3 regions of the Enterobacter ludwigii genome follow, and region 1 is predicted to be linked to each of the others. Evidence: riboswitches for the same ligand, from Rfam matches in the RefSeq annotation. Region 1 holds a riboswitch; each other region holds the start of a gene.
The links. A riboswitch is a leader RNA that binds a small molecule or an ion and turns the genes downstream of it on or off. The one in region 1 is predicted to bind thiamine pyrophosphate.
Positions count from the first base shown of each region.

Region 2: another riboswitch for thiamine pyrophosphate. It lies ahead of thiC (phosphomethylpyrimidine synthase ThiC); the one in region 1 lies ahead of thiB (thiamine ABC transporter substrate binding subunit).
Region 3: another riboswitch for thiamine pyrophosphate. It lies ahead of thiM (hydroxyethylthiazole kinase); the one in region 1 lies ahead of thiB (thiamine ABC transporter substrate binding subunit).

Region 1 covers NZ_CP017279.1:3,876,992-3,884,361, reverse strand. Annotated here, with positions in the region: gene leuC (3-isopropylmalate dehydratase large subunit) at 1-807, shown strand, start outside; gene leuD (3-isopropylmalate dehydratase small subunit) at 818-1,423, shown strand; gene BH714_RS18280 (sugar efflux transporter) at 1,626-2,804, opposite strand; gene sgrT (glucose uptake inhibitor SgrT) at 2,924-3,076, opposite strand; gene sgrR (HTH-type transcriptional regulator SgrR) at 3,165-4,820, shown strand; TPP riboswitch at 4,857-4,957, shown strand; gene thiB (thiamine ABC transporter substrate binding subunit) at 4,989-5,972, shown strand; gene thiP (thiamine/thiamine pyrophosphate ABC transporter permease ThiP) at 5,948-7,370, shown strand, end outside.
Region 2 covers NZ_CP017279.1:3,456,512-3,463,881, reverse strand. Annotated here, with positions in the region: gene hemE (uroporphyrinogen decarboxylase) at 1-556, opposite strand, end outside; partial or broken gene BH714_RS24505 (hypothetical protein) at 558-647, shown strand; partial or broken gene nudC (NAD(+) diphosphatase) at 616-1,368, opposite strand; gene BH714_RS16280 (Rsd/AlgQ family anti-sigma factor) at 1,464-1,961, shown strand; TPP riboswitch at 2,061-2,170, shown strand; gene thiC (phosphomethylpyrimidine synthase ThiC) at 2,249-4,144, shown strand; gene thiE (thiamine phosphate synthase) at 4,144-4,779, shown strand; gene BH714_RS16265 (HesA/MoeB/ThiF family protein) at 4,772-5,527, shown strand; gene thiS (sulfur carrier protein ThiS) at 5,511-5,711, shown strand; gene thiG (thiazole synthase) at 5,713-6,483, shown strand; gene thiH (2-iminoacetate synthase ThiH) at 6,480-7,370, shown strand, end outside.
Region 3 covers NZ_CP017279.1:2,364,355-2,371,724, reverse strand. Annotated here, with positions in the region: gene BH714_RS11180 (pyridoxal phosphate-dependent decarboxylase family protein) at 1-59, opposite strand, end outside; gene BH714_RS11175 (diaminobutyrate--2-oxoglutarate transaminase) at 78-1,454, opposite strand; TPP riboswitch at 1,948-2,044, shown strand; gene thiM (hydroxyethylthiazole kinase) at 2,080-2,850, shown strand; gene thiD (bifunctional hydroxymethylpyrimidine kinase/phosphomethylpyrimidine kinase) at 2,847-3,647, shown strand; gene BH714_RS11160 (GntR family transcriptional regulator) at 3,690-4,436, shown strand; gene BH714_RS11155 (PfkB family carbohydrate kinase) at 4,410-5,363, opposite strand; gene BH714_RS11150 (ADP-ribosylglycohydrolase family protein) at 5,360-6,364, opposite strand; gene BH714_RS11145 (nucleoside permease) at 6,361-7,370, opposite strand, start outside.

The DNA of each region.
Region 1 (7,370 bases):
CACGTGGTTGAATTCTGCGGTGAAGCCATCCAGGCACTGAGCATGGAGGGCCGTATGACGCTCTGCAACATGGCCATTGAGATGGGGGCAAAAGCGGGTCTGGTTGCGCCAGACGAAACAACCTTCAGCTATGTGAAGGGCCGTCTGCACGCGCCGAAAGACCAGGATTTTATTGAAGCAGTTGCGTACTGGAAAACCCTGAAAACCGACGATGGTGCGACGTTTGACACCGTGGTTACGCTGCAGGCGGAAGACATTGCGCCACAGGTCACCTGGGGAACCAACCCGGGCCAGGTGATTTCCGTTAACGATAACATTCCTGACCCGGCCTCTTTCAGCGATCCGGTCGAGCGCGCCAGTGCGGAAAAAGCGCTGGCCTATATGGGTCTGAAGCCAGGCATTCCGTTGACTGACGTGACCATTGATAAAGTGTTTATCGGCTCCTGCACCAACTCCCGTATCGAAGATTTGCGCGCGGCGGCCGAGATTGCCAAAGGCCGTAAAGTGGCACCGGGCGTTCAGGCGCTGGTCGTGCCGGGTTCCGGCCCGGTGAAAGCCCAGGCGGAAGCTGAAGGCCTGGATAAGATCTTTATCGAAGCGGGCTTCGAATGGCGCCTGCCTGGCTGCTCCATGTGCCTGGCCATGAACAATGACCGCCTGAATCCTGGCGAGCGTTGTGCCTCCACCAGTAACCGTAACTTTGAAGGCCGTCAGGGCCGCGGTGGGCGTACTCACCTGGTCAGCCCGGCAATGGCCGCCGCTGCGGCAGTGACCGGTCATTTCGCCGATATTCGCAGCCTGAAATAAGGAGACAATCATGGCAGAGAAATTTACCCAACATACGGGCCGGGTTGTCCCACTGGACGCCGCTAACGTCGACACTGACGCCATCATTCCAAAGCAGTTTTTGCAGAAGGTGACCCGTACCGGGTTTGGCGCGCATCTGTTTAACGACTGGCGCTTCCTGGACGACAAAGGCGAAGTGCCCAATCCCGAGTTCGTGCTGAACTTCCCGGAATTTAAAGGCGCATCGATTCTGCTGGCGCGTGAAAACTTTGGCTGCGGCTCTTCCCGTGAACATGCACCCTGGGCGCTCACCGACTACGGGTTTAAAGTGGTTATCGCCCCAAGCTTTGCCGATATCTTCTACGGCAACAGCTTCAATAACCAGCTGCTGCCGGTGACGCTGAGCGATGCGCAGGTGGACGAATTGTTCGCCCTGGTGAAGGCAAATCCTGGGATTTCGTTTGAAGTGGATCTGGAAGCGGAAGTGGTGAAAGCGGGTGATAAATCCTACAGCTTCAGCATTGACGCCTTTCGTCGTCACTGCATGCTGAATGGCCTGGACAGTATTGGCCTGACGCTGCAGCACGAAGATGCTATCTCCGCCTATGAGCAAAAACAGCCTGCGTTTATGGGGTAGGCTGCGTACCATCCCGGTGAAGATCAACATCGTCCAACATAATGGGTGCAGTACACCCTCAGTGTTAATTGATGTGGGACTCACCACTGTTTGCCTCTTGCGTCAGCCTGAGGCAAACAGCCTCGGCTGACGCCACGCGCGCTATGCGCCTTCTCAGACCCTGTCAGAAAATCGTTTTATTGCGTGAAGCCGCCTTCCAGAATCAGACATCTTTTACCCGGCAGGTTAGCACCAGCGTCACCACGGAAATGGCCGCAATCATCCAGTACACTGACGCGTGGCCGTAGGTTTGCGACAACGCCCCCTGAATCACCCCTGCCAGAATAACGCCCGTTGAAATGCTGTTGGTAAAGAGCGTAGTGGCAGAGCCTGCCCTTCCCGGCATTAAGTCCTGGAACCAGAGCATCCCAATCCCGGCCACGATGCCAATAAACACGGCATTAAACAGCTGCAGCGCAAGCAGTGCTTCGCGCGAATGGAAGACGATCAGCCCCAGATAAAAAAGCACTCCCGCCGCCACGGCGACGATCATCATGCGGCGCTTTCCAAAACGCTTAACGTAATAACCCGCCAGGATCATCGCCGGAATTTCCAGGCCGGCTGCCGTCCCCATCAGGATCCCCGCAAGCTTGTCCGGCAACCCCAGATCGCTGCTGATCCACAGCGGCATATCAATGATGTACATGGTGTTGCAGGTCCACATCAGCATGGACGCGATAAACAGCATGCGGACGTTTTTATCCTGCCAGCCGCTCACCTGGGTGATGGGTTTATCCGTTGTCTGCTCCACTCGCGCCACTGAGGGTAGCGTAAAGGCAATCAGTATCAGGCTGATGACAAAAATGCCGGCAGCGATGGAAAACATGGTGGTAAAGCCATAGTTCAGCGCCAGCATAAACGCCAGCGGCGGGCCGATCACCCAGGCCAGAGAGAGCTGCGCACGCATGACCGAGCTGAACATCACCACTTCCCGCGCCGAGTTATCCGCATATTCACGGGCCAGCGCGAACAGCTGCGGCATGGCGGTATTGGCGAGCGACGCCAGAAGCACGCCGCAGGTAATCAGCGTCAGGTAATGGCGATTGAAGGCAAACAGCAGCGCGTTACCCACGGCCATGGCGCAGCAAAAGAGGATCAGTTTGCGACGATCGCCCCGATTGTCCGATCGTTTTGCCAGTGCCAGACTGACCAGGATCCCGGCGATGGCGTTCACGGTATAAAACAGCCCCACCCAAAACGGCTGCGCCCCCACCTCACGGCTGAGAAACAGACTCAGCGTCGGAGCCTGCAATGCCCCCGCCACGCCCATCATAAAGGCCACCAGCATAAAAGCGGCATACACGCCGTTCAGGCGTCGCCCCATCGTCATCAACCAGAGCATGCGCAAGTCCTTGTGAAAGCGAATCGAAAGTGGGTGAATAGTAAACGAAAAAAGCCAGCAAAAACATTTTGCTGGCGGGTGATAAGCACCAATACTCAGTCACACATGATCGAGGCGAGTTAGCAAGAAGAGGTCGGTTTCGTAACGTCCCACTGCATCAGATCTTCCAGGATTTTCAACCGTTGCTCTGCACACTGGCGGGCCAGCCAGGACGCTCCCTGCGTCGCTGAAAAATAACGCTGATAAAACTGACGTGCGGTAGACCTCTTCATAATTTACCTCCTCACTTCATCGGGAAGAATTATTGGCCTAATATAGGGATTAATAAATTGCTGATTTTTTGTCAGGAGTTCCCCTTTTATGCCCTCTGGTCGTCTGCAACAACAATTTATCCGCCTCTGGCAATGCTGCGAGGGGCGATCGCAGGAGACCACGCTGAACGAGCTGGCGGACCTGCTCAGCTGTTCGCGCCGGCACATGCGCACGCTGCTTAATACCATGCAGCAGCAGGGCTGGCTCAACTGGGAGGCCGAGGCGGGTCGCGGAAAACGCTCGCGCCTGACCTTCCTGTATACCGGGCTGGCGTTGCAGCAGCAGCGGGCGGAAGACCTGCTGGAACAGGACCGCATCGACCAGCTGGTGCAGCTGGTGGGGGACAAAGCGGCAGTACGCCAGATGCTGGTGTCGCATCTCGGGCGCAGCTTTCGTCAGGGTCGCCACATTCTGCGGGTGCTCTACTATCGACCAATGAAAAACCTGTTACCCGGCACGGCGTTACGCCGCTCTGAAACCCATATGGCCCGACAAATATTCAGCGGCCTGACGCGCATAAATGAGGAAAATGGGGAACTGGAAGCGGATATTGCGCACCACTGGCAGCAACTTTCTCCTCTTCACTGGCGCTTCTTTCTACGTCCTGGTATTCATTTCCACCACGGCCGCGAGCTGGAGATGGTCGATGTGATTGCCTCTTTAGAGCGCGCCTGCACGCTACCGCTCTATTCCCATATTTCACGCGTTCACTCCCCTACGGCATGGACACTGGATGTTGAACTGTCTCAGCCGGACAAATGGCTTCCGTGGCTGCTGGGCTATGTACCGTCGATGATTTTGCCCGGTGAATGGGAGTCGATGAATAATTTTGCCAGCCTGCCGATTGGCACCGGCCCCTACTCTGTATCGCGCAATAACAACAACCAGCTGAAAATCCGTGCCTTTGATGACTATTTTGGCTACCGGGCGCTGATCGACGAAGTGAACGTGTGGGTATTACCGGATCTCAATGAAGAGCTGAGCGCCGGGCTGACGCTGGAAGGGCCCACCACGGGCGAAAAGGCCGTGGAGAGCCGGCTCGAAGAAGGGTGCTATTACCTGCTGTTCGACAGCCGTACCCATCGCGGGGCAAACCATGAGGTGCGCAAATGGATAAGCCACGTGTTGTCGCCCTCCAGCCTGATTTATCATGCGGAGGAGCAGTACCAAACCTACTGGTTCCCGGCGTATGGTCTGCTTCCTCGCTGGCATCACGCCCGTCCGACATACTGCGACAAGCCCGCCGGGCTGGAGTCCATCACCCTGACCTACTATCGCGAGCACGTTGAACACCGCTTTATCGCCAGAATCATGACCCGACTGCTGGCCGCCGTTGGGGTGAGGCTGGATGTCAAAGAGGTGGATTACGATGAATGGCATCAGGGGGAGATCGTCAGCGACATCTGGCTCAACAGCGCCAACTTTACCCTGCCGCTTGATTTCTCGCTCTTCTCTCACCTGTATGAGGTCCCGCTTATCCAGCACTGCATAGACCGGGACTGGCAACAGGACGCGGCACGCTGGCGCGCCGGCGACATGAATCTGGCCTCATGGTGCCAGCAGTTGCTGGCTGAACAAGCGATCGTGCCGTTGATCCACCACTGGCTGATGATCCAGGGGCAGCGTAGTATGCGCGGTGTCAGAATGAATACGCTGGGCTGGTTTGATTTTAAATCCGCCTGGTTTTCACCGCCGGAGCCATAACACTTTCGTAATATTTGCCAAATCATTACAATAGCGCCGTTCTCAACGGGGTGCTGCATCACTGATGTGCGCTGAGATAATACCCGTCGAACCTGATCCGGATAACGCCGGCGAAGGGATTTGAGGCTGTCACTCAAAATCCTTTGCCACTCAACCTTGAGGTGCAAAGTGTTAAAAAAAGTTCTCCCCCTTCTGGCGCTGTTTGCGCTGCCTGCTGTCGCGAAGCCCGTCCTGACGGTCTACACCTACGATTCCTTCTCAGCCGACTGGGGTCCGGGTCCGGTGGTGAAAAAAGCCTTTGAAGCTGACTGTCAGTGCGAACTGAAGTTCGTGGCGCTGGAGGATGGAGTCTCGCTGCTTAACCGCCTGCGCATGGAAGGCAAAAACAGTAAAGCCGATGTGGTGCTTGGGCTGGATAACAACCTGCTGGAGGCCGCCTCGAAAACCAAACTGTTTGCCAAAAGCGGCGTCGCCACCGATGCCGTCAGCGTCCCGGGCGGCTGGCAGAACGACACCTTTGTGCCGTTCGATTACGGTTACTTCGCGTTTGTTTACGACAAAAACAAGCTTAAAAACCCGCCGAAAAGCCTGAAGGAACTGGTCGAAAGCGAGCAGAAATGGCGCGTTATTTATGAAGATCCTCGCACCAGTACGCCAGGCCTGGGGCTGCTGCTGTGGATGCAGAAAGTCTACGGCGATGACGCTCCGCAAGCGTGGCAGAAGCTGGCCGCCAAAACCGTCACCGTGACAAAAGGCTGGAGCGAAGCCTACGGTCTGTTCCTGAAAGGGGAAAGTGATCTGGTTCTGAGCTACACCACCTCCCCGGCTTACCACATCATCGCCGAGAAAAAAGACAATTACGCCGCCGCCAGTTTTGCTGAAGGGCACTATCTGCAGGTCGAAGTGGCAGCCCGCACGGCATCCAGCAAACAGCCCGAACTGGCCGAGAAGTTCCTGAAATTTATGGTCTCCCCGGCATTCCAGAACGCTATTCCAGCGGGTAACTGGATGTACCCCGTGACCAGCGTGGCGTTGCCAGCGGGCTTTGAGAAACTGACCAAACCGCAAACCTCGCTGGAGTTTACGCCTCAGCAGGTTGCCGCACAGCGAGCAGCATGGGTAAGTGAATGGCAACGCGCCGTCAGCCGTTAATTCCCGGCTGGTTAATTCCTGGGCTGCTCGCCGCCGTATTGATGGTGGCGGTCAGTCTGGGCGCATTCCTTGCTTTATGGTTTAACGCGCCAGAGAGCGACCTGTTCGCGCTCTGGCACGACAGCTATCTCTGGCACGTTATCCGTTTCTCTTTCTGGCAGGCCTTTCTCTCTGCGCTGCTGTCGGTTATCCCCGCCATTTTCCTGGCACGCGCGCTTTATCGCCGCCGTTTCCCCGGCAGGCAGGCCCTGCTGCGCCTGTGCGCCATGACGCTGATCCTGCCGGTCCTGGTGGCCGTGTTTGGCATCCTGAGCGTCTATGGTCGTCAGGGGTGGCTGGCTTCACTATTCGGCCTGCTGGGTCTGGAGTGGCGCTTCTCGCCCTACGGACTGAAGGGCATTCTGCTGGCGCACGTCTTTTTCAATATGCCGATGGCGACCAGACTCTTTTTACAGGCACTGGAAAACATCCCCGGTGAACAGCGCCAGCTTGCCGCCCAGTTGGGCATGCGCGGTATGTCCTTCTTCCGCCTGGTCGAATGGCCGTGGCTGCGTCGTCAGATCCCGCCGGTTGCGGCTCTGATCTTTATGCTCTGTTTCGCCAGTTTTGCCACCGTGCTTTCACTCGGCGGCGGCCCGCAGGCCACCACCATCGAACTGGCAATTTACCAGGCGCTCAGTTACGACTATGACCCCGGCCGCGCCGCGCTGCTGGCGATGGTGCAGATGGTTTGCTGCCTGTGCCTTGTGCTGCTGAGCCAGCGTCTGAGCAAAGCCATCCCGCCGGGCAGTAATCAGATAACCGGCTGGCGCGACCCGCAGGACAGCATGCATAGCCGGATCGCTGATCTGCTGCTTATCACGCTGGCGCTGCTGCTTCTGCTTCCGCCGCTGATGGCCGTCATCGTCGATGGCCTGAACCTGAATCTCGTTACCGTGATGCAGCAGCCCGTTCTCTGGCAGGCAACGTGGACCTCGTTACGGATCGCGCTCGCCGCCGGGCTGCTGTGTGTCATGCTGACCATGATGCTTTTATGGAGCAGCCGCGAGCTTTACGCGCGTCAGGCCCGTAAAGCCGGGCACGCCCTGGAGCTGACAGGCATGCTGATCCTGGCGATGCCCGGCATTGTACTGGCGACGGGGTTCTTTTTACTGTTCAACAGCACTATTGGCCTGCCGGAAAACGCCGACGGCATCGTGATTTTCACCAATGCCCTGATGGCGATCCCCTACGCGCTGAAGGTGCTGGAAAATCCGATGCGAGACATCAACAGCCGCTACGCGCTGCTGTGCCAGTCGCTCGGTCTGCAGGGCTGGCAGCGGCTAAAGATTATCGAACTGCGTGCGCTGAAACGCCCGCTGGCCCAGGCCCTGGCCTTCGCCTGTGTGCTCTCAATTG
Region 2 (7,370 bases), 420 kb from region 1:
CCAGCTTGTCGAGCAGCGTATGCAGCGCCTGTGGCTCCGCGTACATCATCTTTTTAATGACGGTAAAGGCTTTGCTGCTGCCACCTTCCACCATATAGGTCGCCAGCGTCCACGGGCTGCCTGAGAAGCCAATCAGCGGCACTTCGCCTTTCAGTTCACGGCGAATTGTGCGCACGGCGTTCATCACGTACCCCAGCTCCTGCTCAGGATCCGGTACCGGCAGCTTATCAACGTCGGCTTTGCTTTTGATCGGGGAGGTGAAACGCGGACCTTCACCGGTTTCGAAATAGAGCCCAAGGCCCATGGCATCCGGAATGGTCAGAATGTCCGAAAAGAGAATAGCGGCATCCAGCGGGTAGCGGCGCAGCGGCTGGAGCGTCACTTCGCAGGCCAGCTCGGCATTTTTGCACAGCGACATAAAATCACCCGCCTGCGCACGCGTGGCTTTGTACTCTGGCAGATAGCGCCCCGCCTGGCGCATCATCCACACCGGGGTGACATCAACGGGCTGGCGCAGCAGCGCACGCAGATAACGATCGTTCTTCAGTTCGGTCATTTTGCAGTTCCTTATTGCGTCAGTCCGTGAGTGTAACACTACTCATACTCGGCCCGACACATTGCCACGGTATCTTCTATCAGCCGACGGGCTACCGTTCCCGGCGGGGGTAACAGTGGCAAATCGTCATAACGGTACCAGTTCGCGTCCAGCAGCTCTTTCTGGTCGATAACAATCTCACCGCTATCGTATTCGGCCATAAACGCCGTCATCAGCGACTGCGGGAACGGCCACGGCTGAGACGTTACGTAACGCAGGTTCTTCACCCGGATCCCGCTCTCTTCCATCACTTCACGCGCCACCGCCTGCTCCAGCGTTTCGCCCACTTCAACGAACCCGGCAAGAACAGTATGAATGCCGTTGCGATGGCGGGTATGTTGCGCCAGCAGAATGGAATCGTCACGCCGGATAGCGACGATAATGCACGGCGCAATCTGCGGATAATAGCGTTCACGGCAGTGGCTGCAGAGCATGGCCCACTCGGTTTTGCTCGGGTGCATGGTATGCCCGCAGTAGCCGCAGTATTTATGCGATCGGTAAAACTCGGCCAGCTGCACGCCACGGCCTGCCAGCTGGAACAGGCCCACATCAAGATCCAGCACCTGACGAACTGATCCCATGTCCTGGCGGCGAGGCTGCTGGATCAACCACACCGGCTCCCCTTGCCACTCGCCGATCTTCAGCGCAGGCTGACCAACGAGATCGAAACGATCGGCAGTGCCATAGGGTATTTCCCCACCGGGCAGCCATAATTTTTGTTCGTGACTGACAATCCACCAACCCAGATCTGATTTTTCAATAATACGATCCATATCTATTGCACTACCTTCGCTTCACTGACATGTTGTTAGCATTGTGGTTACATTTTGGATAAGCAGAATCAATTCTAAACCTTGCGGAGTCGAACATGTTAAACCAGCTAGAAAGCCTGACTGAGCGCGTTAGAGGAAGTAACAAACTGGTGGATCGCTGGCTACATGTGCGCAAGCATCTACTCGTGGCTTATTACAATCTGGTCGGTATTAAGCCTGGCAAAGAATCGTTTATGCGGCTGAATGAAAAAGCGCTGGATGATTTTTGTCAGAGCCTGGTCGACTACCTGTCCGACGGCCATTTCAATATTTATGAACGCATTATCCGCGAAATGGAAGGCACTAGCCCGTATTTAACGGCATCCAAACTCTACCCGCTGCTGGAAGCCAATACCCAGCAGATCATGAATTACTACGATTCCACCCTCGAGAACGCCATCGATCACGACAACTACCTTGAGTTTCAACAGGCGCTGTCCGATCTCGGCGAAGCGCTGGAAGAGCGATTCTCGCTGGAAGATAAGCTGATCGCCCTCGTGCTGGATAACGATTCTAAGGCCAGCAACGAAGATAACATCGCGCGGCCTGCTTGAGTTCTTAATCGTTAACGAGTAGTTTACAAACATTCGCCCCTCTCAGGAGGGGGGTATTACACGAAATCATTCATGCGATAGCGTGAACGATGGCGTGTAAATTTCTTGTCGGAGTGCCCAGTGTGAAAGCACGGGCTGAGACCGTTAATTCGGGATCCGCGGAACCTGATCAGGCTAATACCTGCGAAGGGAACAAGAGTAAAACTGCTGTAGTATCGCCCCCGGGCGATCTCCTCTTGCTTCATCCGTCGTCTGACAAGCCATGTCCTTCACTTTTGGAATGAGCTATGTCTACTACTAAACTGACCCGCCGCGAACAGCGCGCACACGCCCAACACTTCATCGACACCCTGGAAGGCACCGCTTTCCCGAACTCTAAGCGTATTTACATCACCGGCTCTCAGGCGGATATCCGCGTTCCGATGCGCGAAATCCAGCTTAGCCCGACGCTTCTTGGCGGCAGCAAAGAAAACCCGCAGTATGAAGACAACGAAGCCGTGCCGGTCTACGACACGTCTGGCCCGTACGGCGATCCTGATGTGGCCATTAACGTGCAGCAGGGTCTGGTAAAACTGCGCCAGCGCTGGATTGACGCGCGTAACGACTGCGAAGAACTGACGGTTCGCAGCTCTGCCTACACCAAAGAGCGTCTGGCCGACGATGGCCTGGATGAACTGCGCTTCGCGGGCCTGCTGACGCCGAAACGTGCGAAAGCGGGCAAATGCGTTACCCAGCTGCACTATGCGCGTCAGGGGATCGTCACCCCGGAGATGGAGTTTATCGCTATCCGTGAAAACATGGGCCGTGAGCGCATCCGTAGCGAAGTGCTGCGCCACCAGCATCCGGGCGAAGGTTTCGGTGCCCGCCTGCCGGAAAACATCACCCCGGAGTTTGTACGCGATGAAGTGGCCGCTGGCCGCGCGATTATCCCCGCCAACATCAATCACCCGGAATCCGAACCGATGATTATCGGCCGCAACTTCCTGGTGAAGGTCAACGCCAATATCGGTAATTCCGCGGTCACCTCCTCCATCGAAGAAGAGGTCGAGAAGCTGGTCTGGTCAACGCGCTGGGGCGCGGACACGGTAATGGATCTCTCCACCGGGCGTTATATCCACGAAACCCGCGAGTGGATCCTGCGTAACAGCCCGGTGCCTATCGGAACGGTGCCGGTCTATCAGGCGCTGGAGAAAGTGAACGGTATCGCTGAAAACCTCACCTGGGAAGCGTTCCGCGACACGCTGCTGGAGCAGGCTGAACAGGGTGTAGACTACTTCACCATCCACGCGGGGGTGCTGCTGCGCTACGTGCCGATGACCGCGAAGCGTCTGACCGGCATTGTCTCGCGCGGGGGCTCAATCATGGCGAAGTGGTGTCTGTCTCATCATCAGGAAAACTTCCTCTACGAACACTTCCGCGAGATCTGCGAAATCTGTGCCGCTTACGACGTCTCGCTGTCGCTGGGCGACGGCCTGCGCCCTGGTTCCATTCGTGATGCCAACGACGAAGCGCAGTTTGCCGAACTGCACACGCTGGGCGAGCTGACCAAAATCGCCTGGGAGTATGACGTGCAGGTGATGATTGAAGGCCCGGGCCATGTCCCCATGCAGATGATCCGCCGCAATATGACGGAAGAACTGGAGCACTGCCATGAAGCACCATTCTATACCCTGGGGCCGTTGACCACCGATATTGCCCCGGGTTACGACCACTTCACCTCCGGAATTGGTGCGGCGATGATCGGCTGGTTCGGTTGCGCCATGCTCTGCTATGTGACGCCAAAAGAGCACCTCGGTCTGCCCAACAAAGAGGACGTGAAGCAGGGGCTTATCACCTACAAAATTGCCGCCCACGCTGCGGACCTGGCGAAAGGCCATCCGGGCGCGCAAATTCGCGATAACGCGATGTCGAAGGCCCGCTTTGAATTCCGCTGGGAAGATCAGTTTAACCTCGCGCTCGACCCGTTTACCGCCCGCGCCTATCACGACGAAACCCTGCCGCAGGAGTCCGGCAAAGTGGCCCATTTCTGCTCCATGTGTGGGCCAAAATTCTGCTCAATGAAGATCAGCCAGGAAGTGCGTGACTACGCCGCCGCGCAAACCATTGAAGTGGGCATGGCGGATATGTCAGAAACCTTCCGCGCGAAAGGCGGCGAAATCTACCTCAAAAAAGAGGAGGCGTAATGTACCAGCCCGATTTCCCACCCGTGCCCTTTCGTTTGGGGCTCTACCCGGTGGTGGACAGCGTGGAGTGGATTGCCCGCCTGCTGGAGGCAGGTGTACGCACGCTGCAGCTACGCATCAAAGATAAACGCGATGAGGAGGTGGAGAACGATGTCGCTGCCGCCATCGCGCTGGGGCGTCGGTATAACGCCCGCCTGTTTATCAACGACTACTGGCGACTGGCGATAAAGCACCAGGCCTACGGCGTGCATCTGGGTCAGGAGGATCTGGAGACCACAGACCTGAATGCCATCCGGGAAGCCGGTTTGCGCTTGGGTGTCTCGACCCATGACGATATGGAGATTGACGTGGCGCTGGCGGCACGCCCTTCGTACATTGCGCTTGGACACGTCTTCCCGACGCAAACTAAACAGATGCCCTCCGCGCCACAAGGGCTGGCACAGCTGGCGGCTCACGTGAAGCGTCTTGCGCAGTACCCGACCGTGGCCATCGGCGGGATTAGCCTTGAACGCGCGCCGGCCGTGCTGGATACCGGTGTCGGCAGTATCGCCGTCGTCAGTGCCATCACCCAGGCCGCAGACTGGCAGGCCGCCACCCGGCAGCTCTTACAACTGGCAGGAGCAGGCGATGAATGATCGTGACTTTATGCGCTATAGCCGCCAGATCCTGCTGGAGGATATCGCCATCGACGGGCAGCAAAAGCTGCTCGCCAGCCGGGTTTTGATTGTCGGGCTGGGCGGATTAGGCGCGCCTGCCGCGCTCTATCTGGCCGGTGCAGGCGTGGGCACGCTGGTACTGGCCGATGACGACGAGGTGCATCTTAGCAACCTGCAGCGTCAAATCCTCTTTACCACCGAGGATATCAACCAGCCCAAAGTACACATTACCCGCCAGCGCCTGAACCAGCTGAACCCGGATATTGAGCTCATTGCGTGTCAGGAGCGGCTCAGCGGCGACAATCTGCTCCGAGAAGTCGCCCTGGCCGACGTGGTGCTGGACTGCACCGACAATATGGCAACCCGCCAGGCGATCAACGCCGCCTGTGTCGCAAAAAATACGCCGCTTATCACCGCCAGCGCGGTGGGATTCGGCGGGCAGATGATGGTCCTGACACCGCCGTGGGCGCAGGGCTGCTATCGCTGTCTGTGGCCAGACGATGCTGAGCCAGAGCGTAACTGTCGCACCGCGGGCATTCTTGGCCCGGTTGTGGGGGTGATGGGTACCCTGCAGGCGCTCGAGGCCATCAAGCTGCTCAGCGGAATGGAGACCGAGCGCAACACGTTGCGGTTATTTGACGCCCGCTCCAGCGGCTGGCGTCATCTGGCGTTACACCGCGCCAGCCACTGCCCGGTATGTGGAGGCGGCAATGCGCATTCTCTTTAACGATGAGCCGATGAAATGCGAGGACGGGCTCACCGTTACCGTGCTGCTCGATAAGCTTCGCCAGCTCAAGCCGGGAACGGCGCTGGCGCTCAATCAACAGATCCTGCCGCGCGAGCAGTGGGAACATCAGCAGGTCAGTGAAGGCGACCAGATCCTGCTGTTTCAGGTTATCGCAGGGGGCTGAGATGTTACGTATTGCCGATAAAGTCTTTGATTCACATCTGTTTACCGGAACCGGGAAATTCGCATCACCCCAGCTGATGGTCGATGCCATCCGTGAAAGCGGCAGCCAGCTGGTCACGCTGGCGTTAAAGCGCGTGGATCTGCGCCATCACAGTGATGCCATTCTGGCGCCTTTACTGGAAGCTGGCGTCACGCTACTGCCAAATACTTCCGGCGCGAAAACGGCCGAAGAGGCCATTTTCGCCGCTCAACTTGCGCGTGAAGCGCTCGGCACACGCTGGCTGAAGCTGGAAATTCACCCGGATGCTCGCTGGCTGTTGCCCGACCCGATCGAGACGCTGAAAGCGGCGGAAAAGCTGGTACAACAAGGGTTCATCGTTCTGCCTTACTGCGGTGCCGATCCGGTACTCTGCAAACGGCTGGAAGACGTTGGCTGCGCCGCCGTTATGCCGCTGGGCGCACCTATTGGCTCCAACCAGGGGCTGGAAACCCGGGCAATGCTGGAGATCATCATTGAGCAGGCCACCGTGCCGGTGGTGGTGGATGCGGGTATTGGCGTACCAAGCCATGCCGCGCAGGCGCTGGAAATGGGGGCGGACGCGGTGCTGGTGAACACGGCCATCGCGGTTGCCGACGATCCGGTCATGATGGCGCGCGCGTTTCGCATGGCGGTGGAGGCTGGCCTGCTGGCACGGCAATCAGGCCCTGGCTCGCGCAGTTTTCAGGCGCAGGCCACCAGCCCGCTGACCGGTTTTCTGGAGGCAATCTCATGACCACCTTTACCGACCGCTGGCGGCAGCTTAACTGGGACGACATTGCCCTGCGCATCAACAGCAAAACGCCGGTCGACGTCGAGCGCGCACTGAATGCGCGCCATCTGACCCGCGACGATTTAATGGCCCTGCTCTCCCCTGCGGCCAGTGCTTATCTGGAGCCGATGGCCCAGCGCGCCCAGCGTCTCACCCGACAGCGCTTTGGCAACACGGTGAGCTTTTACGTCCCGCTCTATCTCTCAAACCTGTGCGCCAATGACTGTACCTACTGCGGCTTCTCCATGAGCAACCGCATTAAGCGTAAGACGCTTGATGAGGAGGAAATCGCGCGCGAGTGTGCGGCCATCCGGGAAATGGGCTTCGAGCATCTCCTGCTGGTCACCGGTGAGCACCAGGGCAAAGTCGGGATGGACTACTTCCGCCAGCACCTTCCTGCCATTCGTCGTCAGTTCGCCTCGTTGCAGATGGAAGTGCAGCCCCTGTCGCAGGATGAGTATGCGGAGCTCAAAACGCTCGGACTGGATGGAGTGATGGTCTATCAGGAAACGTACCACGAAGCGACCTACGCCCGGCATCACCTGAAGGGCAAGAAACAGGACTTCTTCTTCCGCCTTGAAACGCCGGACAGGCTCGGACGTGCCGGGATCGACAAAATTGGCCTTGGTGCGCTGATTGGGCTTTCCGATAGCTGGCGCGTGGATTGTTATATGGTGGCGGAACATCTGTTGTGGCTTCAGCAGCACTACTGGCAGAGCCGCTACTCCATCTCCTTCCCCCGGCTGCGCCCGTGTGCTGGCGGGATTGAACCGGCCTCACTCATGGATGAGCGCCAGCTGGTACAAACGATCTGCGCGTTTCGCCTGCTTGCCCCGGAGGTTGAATTATCG
Region 3 (7,370 bases), 1.5 Mb from region 1:
TGCTGGTAAGCTTCAATGCTCTGCGCAGAGGAGAACAAAATTGGGTTTGAATCTGACATCGTGTTCAACAACTCCGGTTACGCCGGGCGAACGCCCGCAGCAAGCAGCGCCTGCTCGAATTTATCCAGGAAGACTTTCAGCTCATCATCGCTGATCAGCAGGGAAGGCAGCAGACGCAGAACAATACCGTTGCGACCACCGCGCTCCAGAATCAGGCCGGCTTCGAAGCACTTCTTCTGAATCAGTGCAGACAGCTCGCCATCACCCGGGTAGCAACCCATGTGGTCTGCCGCTTCGTGTGGCTTAACGATCTCAATCCCGATCATCATGCCCAGGCCGCGAACGTGACCGATAACCGGATAGCGTTTCGCCATCTCGTTCAGCTGGCCTTTCAGCCATTCGCCCTGCGCGGCCACTTTGCCCGCGATATTCTGGTCTTTCAGGATTTTCAGCGTTGTCAGACCGGTTGCCATTGCCAGCTGGTTGCCGCGGAAGGTACCGGTGTGGTGGCCTGGTGCCCACGCATCGAACTGTTTTTTGATGCCGAGTACCGCCAGTGGCAGACCGCCGCCAACCGCTTTAGACATCACGATGATGTCTGGCTCAATGCCCGCGTGTTCGAAGGCGAAGAATTTACCGGTACGGGCAAAGCCAGCCTGAACTTCGTCGAGGATCAGCAGAATGCCGTGTTCCTGAGTCACTTTACGGATGCGCTGCAGCCACTCAACCGGAGCCGGGTTCACGCCGCCTTCACCCTGAACGGCTTCAAGGATCACTGCCGCAGGTTTACGCACGCCGCTTTCAACGTCGTTGATCAGGTTTTCGAAATAGTAGGTCAGCGCTTTCACACCCGCTTCACCGCCGATACCCAGTGGGCAACGGTACTGGTGTGGGTAAGGCATGAACTGCACTTCTGGCATCATACCGTTAACCGCTTCTTTCGGAGACAGGTTGCCGGTAACGGCCAGTGCGCCGTGAGTCATACCGTGGTAACCACCAGAGAAGCTGATGATACCGCTACGACCGGTCACTTTTTTCGCCAGTTTCAGCGCTGCTTCAACGGCATCAGCACCGGATGGACCGGTGAACTGCAGGCAGTACTCTTTGCCCTGACCAGGCAGCAGAGAGAGCAGATATTCTGAGAACGCGTCTTTCAGAGGCGTAGTCAGATCCAGAGTATGTAACGGCAAGCCGCTGGTAATGACATTTTGGATGCTTTTCAGCACATCAGGATGGTTATGTCCAAGCGCAAGGGTGCCTGCGCCTGCTAAACAGTCAAGGTATTCTTTATTGTCTGCATCGGTGATCCACACGCCTTCTGCTTTAGTGATTGCTAAAGGCAGTTTGCGCGGATAACTCCTGACGTTAGATTCAAACTCGGCCTGACGGGCCAGATAGGTTTCGTTGCTTTTGTGGGCATCTACGGTGTCAATACGGACTTTATCCGTCATCATATCACTCCTACAACCGCCGCTTCGTTATGAGCAACGATTGAATAAAAAGTTAAAAAACAGATGGGGGCCTGAAAAAAACGCCGCCAATATAGAGCCTTTTGTCACGAGGCTCAATGGTTAATTTGTTTACTGTTTTATGACATGCGGTACGGGGGAGGGAATATCCTCATTTTAAGAATAAAAATTGCGCTTTATGCCAAACAAAAACAGCCGGTTACGCGTATTTTGTCAGGACTGTAAAAAGAGAGAAAAGTGTGTGACAAATCGTGCCATTGAGGGACGTTAAGGGGGGCAGATAGGCCCTTTAAGCGCATTATCTCGACATTACCTGCAAAATACCGGGGTCACGACAGGTTGTTTTTATTCCCGGACATAGCGGTTACAGGCTTCTCATTACATCTGATTGGTATAACAAAATCGTGAAAGCGAGAAATCAACAGGTCTTGCATCACTGGTACTCTTCCCCTAATCTGCCAAATGTAAGTGAATTCTTACCAATGACTCGGGGTGCCCCATCACTGATGGGCTGAGAAATACCCGTATTACCTGATCTGGATAATGCCAGCGTAGGGAAGTCAGATGCCTTCCCGGTCATCGCTTCTTCACGCACGGCAGGAGCGATACCATGCAGCCTGACCTGCTCGATTTACACGTTTTACATCAGTTTCGAACCCGTTCCCCACTTACCCACTGTATGACCAACGATGTGGTACAGACCTTTACGGCCAATGTGTTACTGGCGCTTGGCGCTTCTCCGGCTATGGTGATTGAAGCCGAAGAGGCCGAGCAGTTTGCCGCGCTCGCAGATGCCCTGCTGATTAACGTCGGGACGCTGACGGCGCCGCGCGCCCAGTCGATGCGCCGGGCGATTGAGCGTGCAGTGGCCGCAGGGAAACCCTGGACGCTTGACCCGGTTGCCGTAGGGGCGCTGACGTTCCGCACCCGTTTTTGCCACCAAATCCTCGCCCTGAAACCGGCGGCCATTCGCGGCAATGCCTCGGAAATTCTCGCCCTTGCCGGGATGAGTGCGGGCGGGCGCGGCGTCGATACCACCGACACGGCGGCGGCTGCGTTGCCTGCCGCGCAGGCGCTGGCTCGCCAGACGAATGCCATTGTGGTGGTCACCGGTGAACGGGATTACGTCACCGACGGGCAGCGCACCCGCACGGTAGTGGGCGGTGACCCGATGATGACCCGCGTGGTGGGAACGGGATGCGCGCTCTCGGCAGTCGTGGCGGCGAGCTGCTCGCTTCCCGGTGACCGGCTGGATAACATTGCCGCCGCTTGCGGATGGATGAAACGTGCCGGAACGGCGGCCGTCGCCCGGTCTGTTGGTCCCGGCAGTTTTGCCAGCGCGTTCCTCGACGCGCTCTACACTCTGGAGGAACGGGCATGAATCGGATTAACGCCCTTACCATTGCCGGTACCGACCCAAGCGGCGGCGCGGGCATTCAGGCTGATTTGAAAACGTTCTCCGCACTCGGGGCGTACGGCTGCTCGGTGATTACCGCGCTGGTGGCGCAAAATACGCGTGGCGTGCAGTCGGTTTACCGCATTGAGCCGGACTTTGTCGCCGCACAGCTGGATTCGGTTTTCAGCGATGTACGAATCGACACCACCAAGATTGGGATGCTGGCCGAGACCGACATTGTTGAAGCGGTGGCAGAACGGCTTAAACGTTACCAGGTACAAAACGTGGTGCTGGATACCGTGATGCTGGCAAAAAGCGGTGACCCGCTGCTGTCCGCCTCCGCCGTCGAGACGCTGCGAAGTAAGCTGCTGCCGCAGGTGGCGCTTATCACGCCTAATCTGCCTGAAGCCGCTGCGCTGCTGGATGCGCCGCACGCGCAAAATGAGCGCGAAATGAAAGAGCAGGGGAATGCGCTCCTGGCGATGGGCTGCGGTGCCGTGCTGATGAAAGGCGGTCATCTTGATGATGAAGAAAGCCCTGACTGGTTGTTTACCCACGACGGTGCGCTGCGTTTCACGGCCCCGCGGGTACAGACCAAAAACACCCACGGGACCGGCTGCACGCTCTCTGCCGCGCTGGCGGCTTTGCGCCCCCGTCGTGACAACTGGGGGGATACGGTCCGCGACGCTAAAATCTGGCTCTCCGAAGCGCTGGCAAAAGCCGATACTCTCGAGGTTGGTCACGGTATTGGTCCGGTACACCATTTTCATGCCTGGTGGTAAGCCGTATACTGGCAACACACACCAGGCCTGAGAAAAACAGAGATGGAACAAGCGCATACCCGGTTAATCGACCAACTGAATGAACGCATTGCCGCCCCGGACAACACGCCGCTGTATCTGAAATTTGCCGAAACGGTAAAAAACGCGGTACGCAACGGGGTGCTGGAGCATGGGAATATACTGCCCGGCGAGCGCGATCTCAGTCAGTTAACCGGCGTGTCGCGCATTACCGTGCGCAAAGCGATGCAGGCTCTGGAAGCCGAGGGCGTAGTGACGCGCGCCCGCGGCTACGGGACGCAAATCAATAACATCTTTGAATACTCGCTCAAGGAAGCGCGCGGTTTTTCTCAGCAGGTGGTGCTGCGCGGCAAAAAGCCCAACACGCTGTGGGTGAATAAACGGGTGGTGAAATGCCCGGAAGAGGTGGCCAGCCAGCTGTCAGTGCCGCCGGAGAGCGAGGTCTTTTTGCTTAAGCGCATCCGCTATGTGGATGATGACGCCGTATCGATTGAGGAGTCCTGGGTGCCGGTAGGGTTGATTCACGATCCGGATGCAATTGGGATTTCCCTGTATGACTACTTCCGTAGCCAGAATATCTTCCCGCAACGCACCCGCTCACGCGTCAGTGCCCGCATGCCGGACAGCGAGTTTCAGACGCATATCCGCATGGATGACAAAATCCCGGTGCTGGTGATCAAGCAGGTTGCACTTGATCAGCAGAACCGGCCCATTGAGTTCAGCATCAGCTACTGCCGTAGCGATTTATACGTCTTTGTGTGCGAGGAGTAACGCCTCGCGCCCTGGCGCGCAGTCGCCGCCGCGGTGGCTAACGACCCAGGCCGCCACTGCATTGCCAAGCGTAACGGCATCAGCCAGCGACCATCCTGCCGCCAGCCCGGCAAGCGTGCCACCGGCGTGGCTGTCGCCCGCACCGATCGTGTCGACGACGGTTGCGGGAAACGCCGGAACGTAGCCCGATTTATCACCCTCAAACCAGGCGGCACCGTCTTTATCGTGGCGAATAATCAGCGCAGAACCAAAACGCTGTAGCCACTGCGGGCCGAGTGTTTCAGCTTCCATGCCAAATCGTCCCGCTGCCATCTCCGCTTCCTGGCGATTAAGCGATACCATCGGCTTACAGGCCATGATCCGCGCCATCAGCGCATCAGGGATATCGGCAATACGCGGCCCAAAGTCGATAAACGCGGTAACGTTTTCCAGGCCCTCCAGCCAGGCCGTCAGACGCTCTCCGCACGGTGACGCCAGCTGATAGCCTGAGAGGTAGACCAGGCTTTCAGGCGGCACGTTCAGCGCATCCAGCCAGCGCTGTTGCCACTGGTTCTCCACGCCGCTAAACGACATAAAGGTCCGCTCACCGTCCGGTTCGACCAGCGCCAGACACCAGCCGTTGTCGCCCGTTTCTACTTCGACGACGCTGTGCAGATCCTGTTTGGCCATGGCGTTACGGATGATGTCTGCCCACACTCCATGGCCGACGGGGAGCGCGTTTTGCGCGGCGATCCCGAGCCGTTTCAGCGCAATAGCAATATTCAGCGCACAGCCGCCGATATTGACACCCTGTTGTTTAAGTTCGATATCACACCCGCGCCAGGGCAGGGCATAGGCGTCAGCGATCACGTCGATGACCGCGGCACCCAGCACCGTGACCGGGCGAGTGGCGTGCAGTGTTTCAAGGCGTGCAGCAAAAGCACTCATACGCCCTCCCTTTGCTCCCGGAAGTGCAGCAGTTTTTCACAGTAGTGGTTAAAGTCGAGGCGGTTTACGGCGTCGAGTTCCTCCTTGTACGCCGGGTCAATCGCCTGTACGCCGTGAAGCGCACCGCAGATTGCCGTCGCCATCGCGCCGATGGTGTCCGTATCACCGCCGAGGTTGGCGCACAAAATGGCGCAGCGGTTCGGGTCGGTGCCTGCCAGTTCGACCATCGCAATCGCCGCTGGAACCGACTCAAGCGTGCTGGTGCCCGCGCCAATAAGCTGGTAAACCTGCTCGCTGGCGGAATCGATGCCGTTGGCTTCACGCACGGTCTTAAGGGCGAGCTCAATCCGTGCCGCCAGCGATGCGCTGAAGGTGGTTGTTTTCGCTTCCTGTGCGTAGCGGGCAATGCCTGGCAGGGCATCGACGATGTTCTGCCAGCGTTCACCGTCAATGGCACGCGACACTGCCCAGGCTATCACCACCGCGCCGGCAATCGCGAGGTCGGATTTATGGGTCGGGCTGGAGGCCAGCGCTACCTCTGCGACAAAGTGTTCCAGACGCGTGGCCGGCAGCAGGCAGCCCAGAGGAGAGGCGCGCATCGCCGCACCGTTGGTGACGCCGTTGTTTTCCAGTTCACTGACCGGCATGCCGTCACGAATGGCGTTAAGCGCAATCTTCGATGTCGGGCCTAACACATTCTTGTTAAACGCATCGAACGATTCCGCCCAGTGCAGAATATGTTTGCCGATAACATCTGCGTTGATCTGCCCGTCGCATTCGATAATCGCATCCGCCAGGCATAACGCCATTGACGTATCGTCGGTGAATTCTGCCTGCTTAAAATAGCAGGCGGCGTTATTTTCAGCCGGTCCGGGTAAAAAACGGTCGATCCAGCCGAAGTGTGCTTTGACGCGCTTTCTCGGCCAAAGCTCCGACGGCATGCCCATCGCATCCCCTAACGCTTGCCCGTAAAGGGCACCGAGAACACGTTCTTGTTTCATTTAACTTCCCCTCGTGTCAGCGCGGTATCGCCTTCAACCACCTCAATTGCGGTGATCTCTTTGTCCGATTCGCGGAAAAACAGCATAAACAGCACGGCGATCACGGCAATCATGATCCCTCCGAATGCCCACATTCCGGCCCAGTTGAAGGTCAACCCATTCACCGGCTCTTTGTATGCGAACATTTTTTCCATCATCACGCCGCCCAGGCGGTAACCTAACAGGCTACCAAACCCCTGACAGCACAGCGTAATCAGGCCTTGTGCGGCGGTGCGCATATGCACCGGCGCTTTTTTATCCACGTAGATATACGCGGTCACATAGTAGAAGTCGTAGCTCACGCCATGCAGCAGAATGCCGAGGAACAGCAGGGCATAGGTGAAGTACTGGTCGGCACCACCGTAAACAAAGAAGCCATAGCGGATGGCGGCGGTGAGCAGGCCCAGCAGCAAGACCTTCTTAATACCAAAGCGTTTGGTGAAGAACGGCAGCGCCAGCATAAAGAAGATTTCGGAGAACTGGCCGAGCGTCATCCAGCCGGTGGCGTTTTTCATCCCCACTTCGGTGAGATAGCCGTTGGCAAAGATGTAATAAAAGGCCAGCGGCATCGCGAACAGGAATGAGCAGAAGAAGAACACCAGGAAGTTTTTATCGCGCAGCAGGATCAGCGCATCCAGCCCCAGCATGACTTTGAAATCCATCTTGCCGGTACTCTTCGGCGGGGTGTTCGGCAGGAACAGCGCAAAGACACCGAGCAGGGCGGAGCTGCCCGCCGTCATCAGCAGCGGAATATTGGTATCGGAAATGTCGTTATAGCCCATCATCTGCGGCAGAAAACCGCACGCCAGTCCCGAGGCGATCCAGCCAAGGGTGCCCATCACGCGGATACGCGGGAAATCAGCCTCCACATCATCCACATTGGCGAAGGCAATACTGTTGGTCAGCGCAATGGTCGGCATATAGGTCAGGGAGTAAATCAGCAGCAGCGGGAAAAAGGTACTGAACT